2 regions of the Mesorhizobium sp. B263B2A genome follow, and region 2 is predicted to be linked to the other one. Evidence: riboswitches for the same ligand, from Rfam matches in the RefSeq annotation. Region 2 holds a riboswitch; the other holds the start of a gene.

Region 1 (4,414 bases), on a different contig from region 2:
ATCACAGCCAGTGTCGATTGTCGTGCCATCGCGTGGTGTCGAGCCGTTCACGCACGAGACACTGGAACGCGCCTTCTCGCTCGACTGGCCGCGCTACGAGCTGATCTTCTGCGTCGCCCATGCCGACGATCCGGTCGTCAAACTGATAAACAGGGCGATTGCCCGGTTTCCCAAAGTGCCGGCCCGGCTTTTGATCGGCGACGACCGCGTCAGCGCCAATCCCAAACTCAACAACTGCGTCAAAGGCTGGGAAGCGGCGCGCCACAACTGGGTCGTTCTTGCAGACTCCAACGTGCTGATGCCCAGGGACTACATCCAGCATTTGATGGCGGCGTGGCGAGCCGATACCGGCCTTGTCTGCTCGACGCCAATCGGCTCGCGTCCCGACGGTTTTTGGGCCGAGGTCGAATGCGCCTTTCTCAACACGCTGCAGGCCCGCTGGCAATATGCCGGCGAGGCGCTCGGCCTTGGCTTTGCCCAGGGCAAGAGCATGCTGTGGAACAAGCCGATGCTGGATGCCAGCGGCGGCATTCGCGCGCTGGCGGCCGAGATCGCCGAGGACGCCGCCGCGACCAAGCTGGTGAACGGCCTCGGCCTGCGCGTCAATCTCGTCGCTTCGCCCTTCGAGCAGCCGCTCGGCCGGCGCAGGCTTGGCGAGATCTGGTCGCGCCAGGCCCGCTGGGCGCGCTTGCGCCGCGTCACCTTTCCGCTGTTCTTCACGCCCGAAATCCTCACTGGTGCTGTGGTGCCGCTGGCGCTTGCGCTGGTCGCGGCGGCGAGCGCCGGCTTCAGCCTCTGGGCAACCGCGCTTGCCGTGTTGGCGGCCTTCTATCTTCCGGAGTGCGCGCTGGCCTGGTCCAAGGGCTGGTACCTGTCGCCGCGCATGGTCGCGGCGATCATGGTGCGCGACCTGATCTTGCCGGCGATGTGGACGCGTGGCTGGCTCGGCGGCGCTGTCGACTGGCGCGGCAACGCGATGACCATCCGCACCAAGGCGGCCGAACTGGAGGAGACGCCGTCAAGCGCCTGATCGCGCCTGCTCGACGGACCTACCGGACTGTCTTCCCTATTTGGCTGCCCTCAACGCCTGCGCGAGGTCTTCCAGAAGGTCGTCGGTATCCTCCAGGCCGACCGACAGCCTGAGCGTACCTAGCCCGATGCCGAGTTCGGTCCGGGCCTCGTCGCTCAAATTCTTGTGCGTCGTCGTCGCCGGATGGGTGATCAGGCTCTTGGCATCGCCGAGATTGTTCGAGATCAGAACGATGTCCAGCGCGTTCTGCAAGGCGAAGGCCGCCTGCTTGCCGCCCTTGACGTCGAGGCAGATCAGCGTCGAGCCGCCCGACATCTGCTTCCTGACGATATCAGCCTGCGGGTGGTCGGCGCGGCCGGGATAGATGACGCGGGCGATCTGCGGCTGCCCGGCGAGGAAATCGGCGATCTTGCCGGCGCTTTCCGTCTGCTGGCGCACGCGCACCGGCAGCGTCTCCAGTCCCTTCAGCAGCGTCCAGGCATTGAACGGCGACAGGCTGGGGCCGGTGTGGCGGAAATAGTCGTGCAGGTTCTCGTCGATCCACTTCTTGTCCGACAGGATAACGCCGCCCAGGCAGCGCCCCTGGCCGTCGATGTGCTTCGTGGCCGAATAGACGACAATGTGGGCGCCGAGCTGCAGCGGCTTCTGCTGCAACGGCGTGGCGAAGACATTGTCGACGACGAGCCGCGCACCGATTGAATTGGCAAGTGTTGCGACGGCTGATATGTCGACCACTTCCAGCGTTGGGTTGGTCGGGCTTTCCAGGAAGAACAGCTTGGTATTGGGCCTGACCGCCTTCTCCCAGTTGGCGATATCGGTGCCATCGACCAGCGTCGCTTCGATGCCGTATCGCGGCGCCAGCGTCTCGACCACCCAGCGGCAGGAGCCGAACAGCGCGCGCGCCGCAACGATATGGTCGCCGGCCTTGACGCTGCACAAGAGCGCCGCCGTCACCGCCGCCATGCCCGACGCCGTGGCGCGCGCATCCTCGGCGCCTTCCAGCGCGCACATGCGCTTTTCGAACATGTCGACGGTCGGATTGGCGTAGCGCGAATAGATGAAGCCTGGTTCCTCGCCCTTGAAACGGGCCTCCGCCGCCTGCGCCGTCTCGTAGACATAGCCTTGGGTGAGGTACATTGCTTCCGACGTCTCGCCGAATTGGGAACGCAGGGTTCCGCCATGAACGAGGGCTGTCTGTGGCTTCCAGTCGCGCTTCTTGTTGCTCATTGCTTTGTTCCAGACACAAAAAAACCGGCCGCGAAAGTCGCAACCGGTCCATACGGCCTTGCGGCCAACGGTCCTTTAGCGACTTGTTTAACGTGGCTGCAAGCCGACCGGCCAAATCACCACGGGATAACGACCCTTTAGACCCGTCCCACGCTTGCGTCAATTGCCGGCTTCATTAAGAGGTTTGTGCGACAAGAAAATCGTCGGCCAGGAGCGCAGCCTTGCGGCAGACAGGCATTCTTCCCGATCAGGACATTGCGGCGCTGTTCCAGTCCGGCGCGCTGAAGTCGCCGCGCGCGCTCGATGCCGACCAGATCCAGCCGGCGAGCCTCGATCTCAGGCTCGGCGACAAGGCCTGGCGGGTGCGGGCTTCCTTCCTGCCCGGCCCCAACCACACGGTTTCGGAAAAGCTCGATCGCCTGAAGCTGCACGAGATCAATCTTGCCGAAGGCGCTGTGCTGGAAACCGGCTGCGTCTACATTGTGCCGCTGCTCGAAAGCCTGGCGCTGCCGGCGGACATTTCGGCCTCGGCCAACCCGAAGAGCTCGACCGGCCGGCTCGATATCTTCACCCGTGTGATGACCGACCGCGGCCACGAGTTCGACAAGATCGCCGCCGGCTACAACGGCCCGCTCTATCTGGAAGTCAGCCCGCGCACCTTCCCGATCGTCGCGCGCACCGGTTCGCGCCTGTCGCAGATCCGCTTCCGCACCGGCAATGCACTGCTCTCGGAAGCCGAATTGCATGAACTGCACCGTGCCGAGATGCTGGTCGCCACCGAACCACCGAACATTTCCGGCGGCGGCATCGCACTGTCGATCGACCTCAACGGCGACAAGGATGGCCTGGTCGGTTATCGCGGCAAGCATCACACCGGTCTGGTCGACGTCGACAAGCGCGCCGCGCAGGATGTCGTCGATTTCTGGGAGCCGATCCACAAGAGCGGCGCCGGCGAACTGGTGCTCGATCCCGACGAATTCTACATCCTCGTCAGCCAGGAAGCGGTGCATGTGCCGCCGCTCTATGCAGCCGAGATGACGCCCTTCGATCCGCTCGTCGGCGAATTCCGTGTTCACTATGCTGGCTTCTTCGATCCGGGCTTCGGCCATTCGGCGTCCGGCGGCACCGGCAGCAGGGCGGTGCTCGAAGTGCGCAGCCACGAAGTGCCGTTCATCCTCGATCATGGCCAGATCGTCGGCCGGCTGGTCTACGAGCACATGCTGAAGCGGCCGCAGGCGCTTTACGGCACCGACCTCGGCTCCAACTACCAGGCGCAGGGCCTGAAGCTGTCCAAGCATTTCCGCGCCGCACGCTGAGCTCCGATTACCGCCAGGCAAAATACTTGCCTGCGCTGGCACATCATGCTTGGCTGGCTTGTCGGTCGCCGGGATGCGGCGCTCAAGGGGAACGAGAAAATGCAGATTTCAAAATGGATCCTATCGGCGGCAGGCGCTGCCATGTTGGCGATGGCGGCGGGCTCTCTGTCGGCGCAGGCTGCCGAAAAATTGAAAATCGGCACCGAGGGCGCCTATCCGCCATTCAACACCATCACCTCCGACGGCAAGGTTGTCGGCTTCGACATCGACATCGCCAATGCGCTGTGCGCGCAGATGAAGGTCGAGTGCGAAATCGTCACCCAGGACTGGGATGGCATCATCCCCGCCCTGCAGGCCAAGAAGTTCGACGCCATCATCGCCTCGATGAGCATCACCGAAGAGCGCAAGAAGCAGGTCGCCTTCACCAACAAATATTATACGACGCCGCTCGCCCTGGTCGCCTTGAAGGACAGCGACATCGCCTCCACCGAACCGGCGGCACTTGCCGGCAAGACGGTCGGCGCCCAGGCTGCGACCACGCAGGCCACCTATGACCAGGACGTCTATGGCAAGGCAGGCGCGGAGGCAAAACTCTACCCGACCCAGGAGGAAGCGATCACCGACCTGCAGAACGGCCGGCTTGACGCTGTGATCTCGGACAAGTTTGTGCTGATGGACTGGATGAAGAAGGCGAGCGACGGCTGCTGCAAGATGATTGGAGACGTCAAGGGCACGGAGACGCAAGCCGGCATCGCCGTGCGCCTCGACGACACCGCACTGCGCGACAAGCTCAACGCGGCCATCGACGCCATCGTCGCCGACGGCACCTACAAGAAGATCC
Region 2 (4,414 bases):
CGACCAGCGCGATCTTTTCAAACATCGGTGATGTCATGGTGTTTCCAGCTCTGGGCGTTCCAGCTTTTTTGGCGTTCTGGCTTTTCGGCGTTCTAGCTTTTCAGGAATGTCGTGAGCGCGGCGACAACGCCGCGATTGGCCTCTTCGGTGCCGACGGTCATGCGCAGCGCGTTGGGAAATCCGTAGCCGGAAACGCGCCGCAAAATATAGCCGCGCGCCGTCAGGTAGTCGTCGGCCGCCGCCGCGGAATGCTTCTGGTCGTCGGGAAAATGGATGAGGATGAAATTGCCGACGCTGGGCGTCACCCGCAGCCCAAGTCCGGTCATCTCCTGGCTCAGCCAGGCGAGCCAGGTCTCGTTATGCGCCACGCTGCGCTCGACATGGGCACGGTCTCGGATCGCCGCGATGCCGGCCTCGATCGCAGTCGCATTGACGTTGAAAGGGCCGCGCACGCGGTTGATCGCATCGACGATGTGCATCGGCCCGTACATCCAGCCGAGCCGCGCCCCGCCGAGGCCGATCTTGGAGAAGGTGCGCGTCATCACCACGTTCTCGGTACTGCCGACCAACTCGATGCCCGCCTCGTAGTCGTTGCGGCGGACATATTCGGCATAGGCCGCGTCGAGCACCAGAAGCACGTTGCGCGGCAGGCCGGCATGCAGCCGGCGCACCTCCTGGAACGGCACATAGGTGCCGGTCGGATTGTTCGGATTGGCGAGGAACACGATCTTCGTGCGCGGCGTAATTGCGGCCAGTATCGCATCGATGTCGGCGCGCTCGTCGGTCTCCTTGACCGCGATCGGCGCGGCACCAGCCGACTGGATGTAGATTTTGTAGACCATGAAGGCGTGTTCGGTGAACACGGCCTCGTCGCCCGGCGCGAGGTAGGTCTGCGCCAGCAGGCCAAGGATCTCGTCGGAACCGTTGGAGCAGATGATGTTCTGCGGGTTGAGGCCATGCACCTCGGCGATCGCCTCGCGCAGCCGCCTCGCCGTGCCATCGGGGTAGACGTCGAGCTTTCCCGCAACCTCCCGCGCGGCCTCGATCGCCTTCGGCGACGGACCGAGCGGGTTCTCGTTCGACGACAGCTTGTAGACCTTGGCGACCCCGGCCGGCGCCGTGCTCTTGCCGGGCACGTAGGCATCTATGTCCATGATGCCCGCGCGCGGCGTTGGACGTGCCCGATCCGGTATCTGGTTCATTTTTTTCAAAATCCGTCGAAATCGCCTCCACCCGGAGGCCGCTGCGGAAATACAAGCCATGGCCCGCAATGTCGAGAGGTGCCATTGGTGCCGGCGGCCGGCCCAGCAACCGGCTCAACTGCCGGCCCAGTGACCGGCTCAGGACCGGCCCGGGACCGGCATTGACGGCGAGCCAGGCGAGTTCTAGAAGGACAGCGACAGTTCCGTGGTGATTTGGCCGGTCGGCTTGCAGCCACGTTAAACAATTCGCTAAAGGGCCGTTTGCGTGACGTAACCGGCTTTGCGAAGGCAATGCCGGTTTTTTGTTGTCCGCTGCCGGCCGGACGAACGCATCGGCGACGCGGAGATCGGCAGCGATTTCCGCGAAAGCACGGTGCAACAAGAGAGAATTGATGGCCGCTCTGCGCGCAGGAAAGACCAACAACGAGTTCGACAAGCCGTCGAGCCCGGTGTTGCGTTTCGGGTCCGACAAGCCGCTCAAGCTCGATGCCGGCACGCTGCTGTCGCCGTTCCAGATCGCTTACCAGACCTATGGCACGCTGAATGATGCCCGCTCCAACGCCATCCTCGTCTGCCATGCGCTGACCGGCGACCAGCATGTCGCCAGCACCAATCCGGTGACCGGCAAGCCGGGCTGGTGGGAAGTCCTGATCGGCCCGGGCCGGATCATCGACACCAACCGGTTCTTCGTCATCTGCTCCAACGTCATCGGCGGCTGCCTGGGTTCGACCGGCCCGGCATCGACCAACCCAGCCACCGGCAAGCCCTATGGGCTCGATCTGCCGATCATCACCATCCGCGATATGGTGCGGGCGCAGCAGATGCTGATCGACCATTTCGGCATCGAGAAGCTGTTCTGCGTGCTCGGCGGCTCGATGGGCGGCATGCAGGTGCTGGAATGGGCATCGAGCTATCCCGAGCGCGTCTTCTCGGCGCTGCCGATCGCCACTGGCGCGCGCCATTCCTCGCAGAACATCGCCTTCCACGAGGTCGGCCGGCAAGCCGTCATGGCCGACCCGGACTGGCATGGCGGCAAATATTTCGAGCACGGCAAGCGCCCGGAAAAGGGTCTGGCGGTGGCGCGCATGGCCGCCCACATCACCTATCTGTCGGAAGCCGCCCTGCACCGGAAATTCGGCCGCAACCTGCAGGATCGCGAAGCACTGACCTTCGGCTTCGACGCAGACTTCCAGATCGAGAGCTATCTGCGACACCAGGGCATGACCTTCGTCGACCGCTTCGACGCCAATTCCTATCTCTACATGACGCGGTCGATGGACTATTTCGACCTCGCCGCCGACCATGGCGGCCGGTTGGCGGACGCCTTTGCCGGCACCAAGACCCGGTTCTGCCTGGTGTCCTTCACCAGCGACTGGCTGTTTCCGACCGAGGAGAGCCGCTCGATCGTGCATGCGCTCAACGCCGCCGGCGCCTCGGTATCCTTCGTCGAGATCGAGACCGATCGCGGCCATGACGCCTTCCTGCTCGACGAACCGGAACTGTTCGCCGCCATCAACGGCTTCATCGGCTCGGCGGCAAGGGCGAGAGGGCTCAGCGCATGATCCCGAACAGTTGCAGACTTTCCGGATCGAGATCATGTGCCAGGCGTCAGCGCATGACCCCGAAAAGTTGCAGGTTTTTCGGATCGAGATCATGTGCCAGGCGTCAGCGCATGACCCCGAAAAGTTGCAGACTTTTCGGATCGGGATCATGCGCCAGGCAAGGGGCGACATCATGAGCGTCAACGGCAACCAGCGCGTCGACCTCGAGGTCGTCGCCAACCTGATCCCGCCGCAGTCGCGGGTGCTCGACGTCGGTTCGGGCGACGGTTCGCTGCTCGAATTGCTGCAGGACACCAAGCAGGTCGACGGCCGCGGGCTTGAATTGTCGCAGCGTGGCGTCAACGAATGCGTGGCGCGCGGCCTCTCGGTCATCCAGGGCGATGCCGACAAGGATCTCGAATTCTATCCCGACAAGGGCTTTGACTTCGTCGTCCTGTCGCAGACCTTGCAGGCCACCCGCAACCCGAAGCTGGTGCTCGACGAATTGCTCCGGATCGGCAACCGGGCGATCGTGTCCTTCCCCAATTTCGGCCACTGGCGGGTGCGGCTGTCACTGTTCGTCAAGGGCCGCATGCCGGTGACCTCGGACCTGCCCTATTCCTGGTACGACACACCCAACATCCACTTCTGCACTATCCGGGACTTCGTCAATCTGTGCGAAGAGCTTGGCGCTACGGTGGAAAAGGCAACCGCGCTCGACGCCAACGGTCAGAAGATCGGCCTGTCGATGCCCTGGTGGTTCTGGAACTTCTTCGGCCAGCAGGCGGTGTTCCTGCTGAAACGATAAGGCACCACGCATCTAGTCCAGGACATCGGTGGCCTTGTGCGGATGTTCGACACCGTCGACGAAGATGACGTCGGATTGCGAATTGTCGGTCCGCAGGGCGAGGATCGCCTGATAGGCCGGCGAATTGTACCAGCCGCGCACATGCTCCCTGTCGGGGAATTCGATGATGATGAGGTGGCCTTGCCAGTCGTTCTCTATCACCTCGACATCGCCGCCATGGACCAGGAACCGGCCACCGAAGGGCTCCAGCGTGGCATCGATCTTGTGCAGATATTCGACAATCTGCGGACCCATTGTGGCTTGGCGCATATGGGCAACGGCGTAGGCGGTCATGATCTTACTCCCTTCGGATCGAAGCCGATCGGCCGGCCTCGCTAGAGCATGATGCCGAAAGGTGTGAAGCGGTTTTCGGATCATGCTCCGTCTCTAGGACAATCTGCCCAAGCTCCCGCGGCGATGCGATTACGTCTGACGTAAAGGAATGTATGCAATTCCGCTCCGGGTTTGGCCATCTTCGCAAGATTGATTCCCGGGAGGACTGATTCGCGGAAGACTGATTCACGGGAAGACTGGAGGGCGACGGTGTTGCATTTGAACCGCGCGCTGCACCAATTCGTCGTCTCGCGCGCGATTGTACCGTTGCACGACGCGTGACAGGAGCGGCTGTTTTTTATAGCTTCCGCCAAATACGACCGAGGAGTCACGGAGGGGGAGTCCGATCCATTCGACCATCCTGAAGATCCATAGACCGGACAGGAAGCGCACATTTGCGCTGGAAGCGGCTGACGCGCCATGACCGCGAAAACGGAGCGCTCTCCCCTCATCACGGTCATTACGCCGACCCACAATCGACGCGACAAAGT

The links. A riboswitch is a leader RNA that binds a small molecule or an ion and turns the genes downstream of it on or off. The one in region 2 is predicted to bind S-adenosylmethionine.
Region 1: another riboswitch for S-adenosylmethionine. It lies ahead of LB568_RS31870 (O-succinylhomoserine sulfhydrylase); the one in region 2 lies ahead of metX (homoserine O-acetyltransferase MetX).

The regions. Positions count from the first base shown of each region.
Region 1 covers NZ_JAIUIU010000041.1:9,410-13,823, forward strand. Annotated here, with positions in the region: gene LB568_RS31865 (ceramide glucosyltransferase) at 1-1,030, shown strand, start outside; gene LB568_RS31870 (O-succinylhomoserine sulfhydrylase) at 1,067-2,257, opposite strand; SAM riboswitch at 2,313-2,390, opposite strand; gene LB568_RS31875 (2'-deoxycytidine 5'-triphosphate deaminase) at 2,479-3,573, shown strand; gene LB568_RS31880 (ABC transporter substrate-binding protein) at 3,673-4,414, shown strand, end outside.
Region 2 covers NZ_JAIUIU010000004.1:291,473-295,886, reverse strand. Annotated here, with positions in the region: gene LB568_RS10665 (prephenate/arogenate dehydrogenase family protein) at 1-37, opposite strand, end outside; gene hisC (histidinol-phosphate transaminase) at 93-1,202, opposite strand; SAM riboswitch at 1,398-1,475, shown strand; gene metX (homoserine O-acetyltransferase MetX) at 1,595-2,764, shown strand; gene metW (methionine biosynthesis protein MetW) at 2,937-3,551, shown strand; gene LB568_RS10645 (DUF1330 domain-containing protein) at 3,564-3,884, opposite strand; gene LB568_RS10640 (glycosyltransferase family 2 protein) at 4,344-4,414, shown strand, end outside.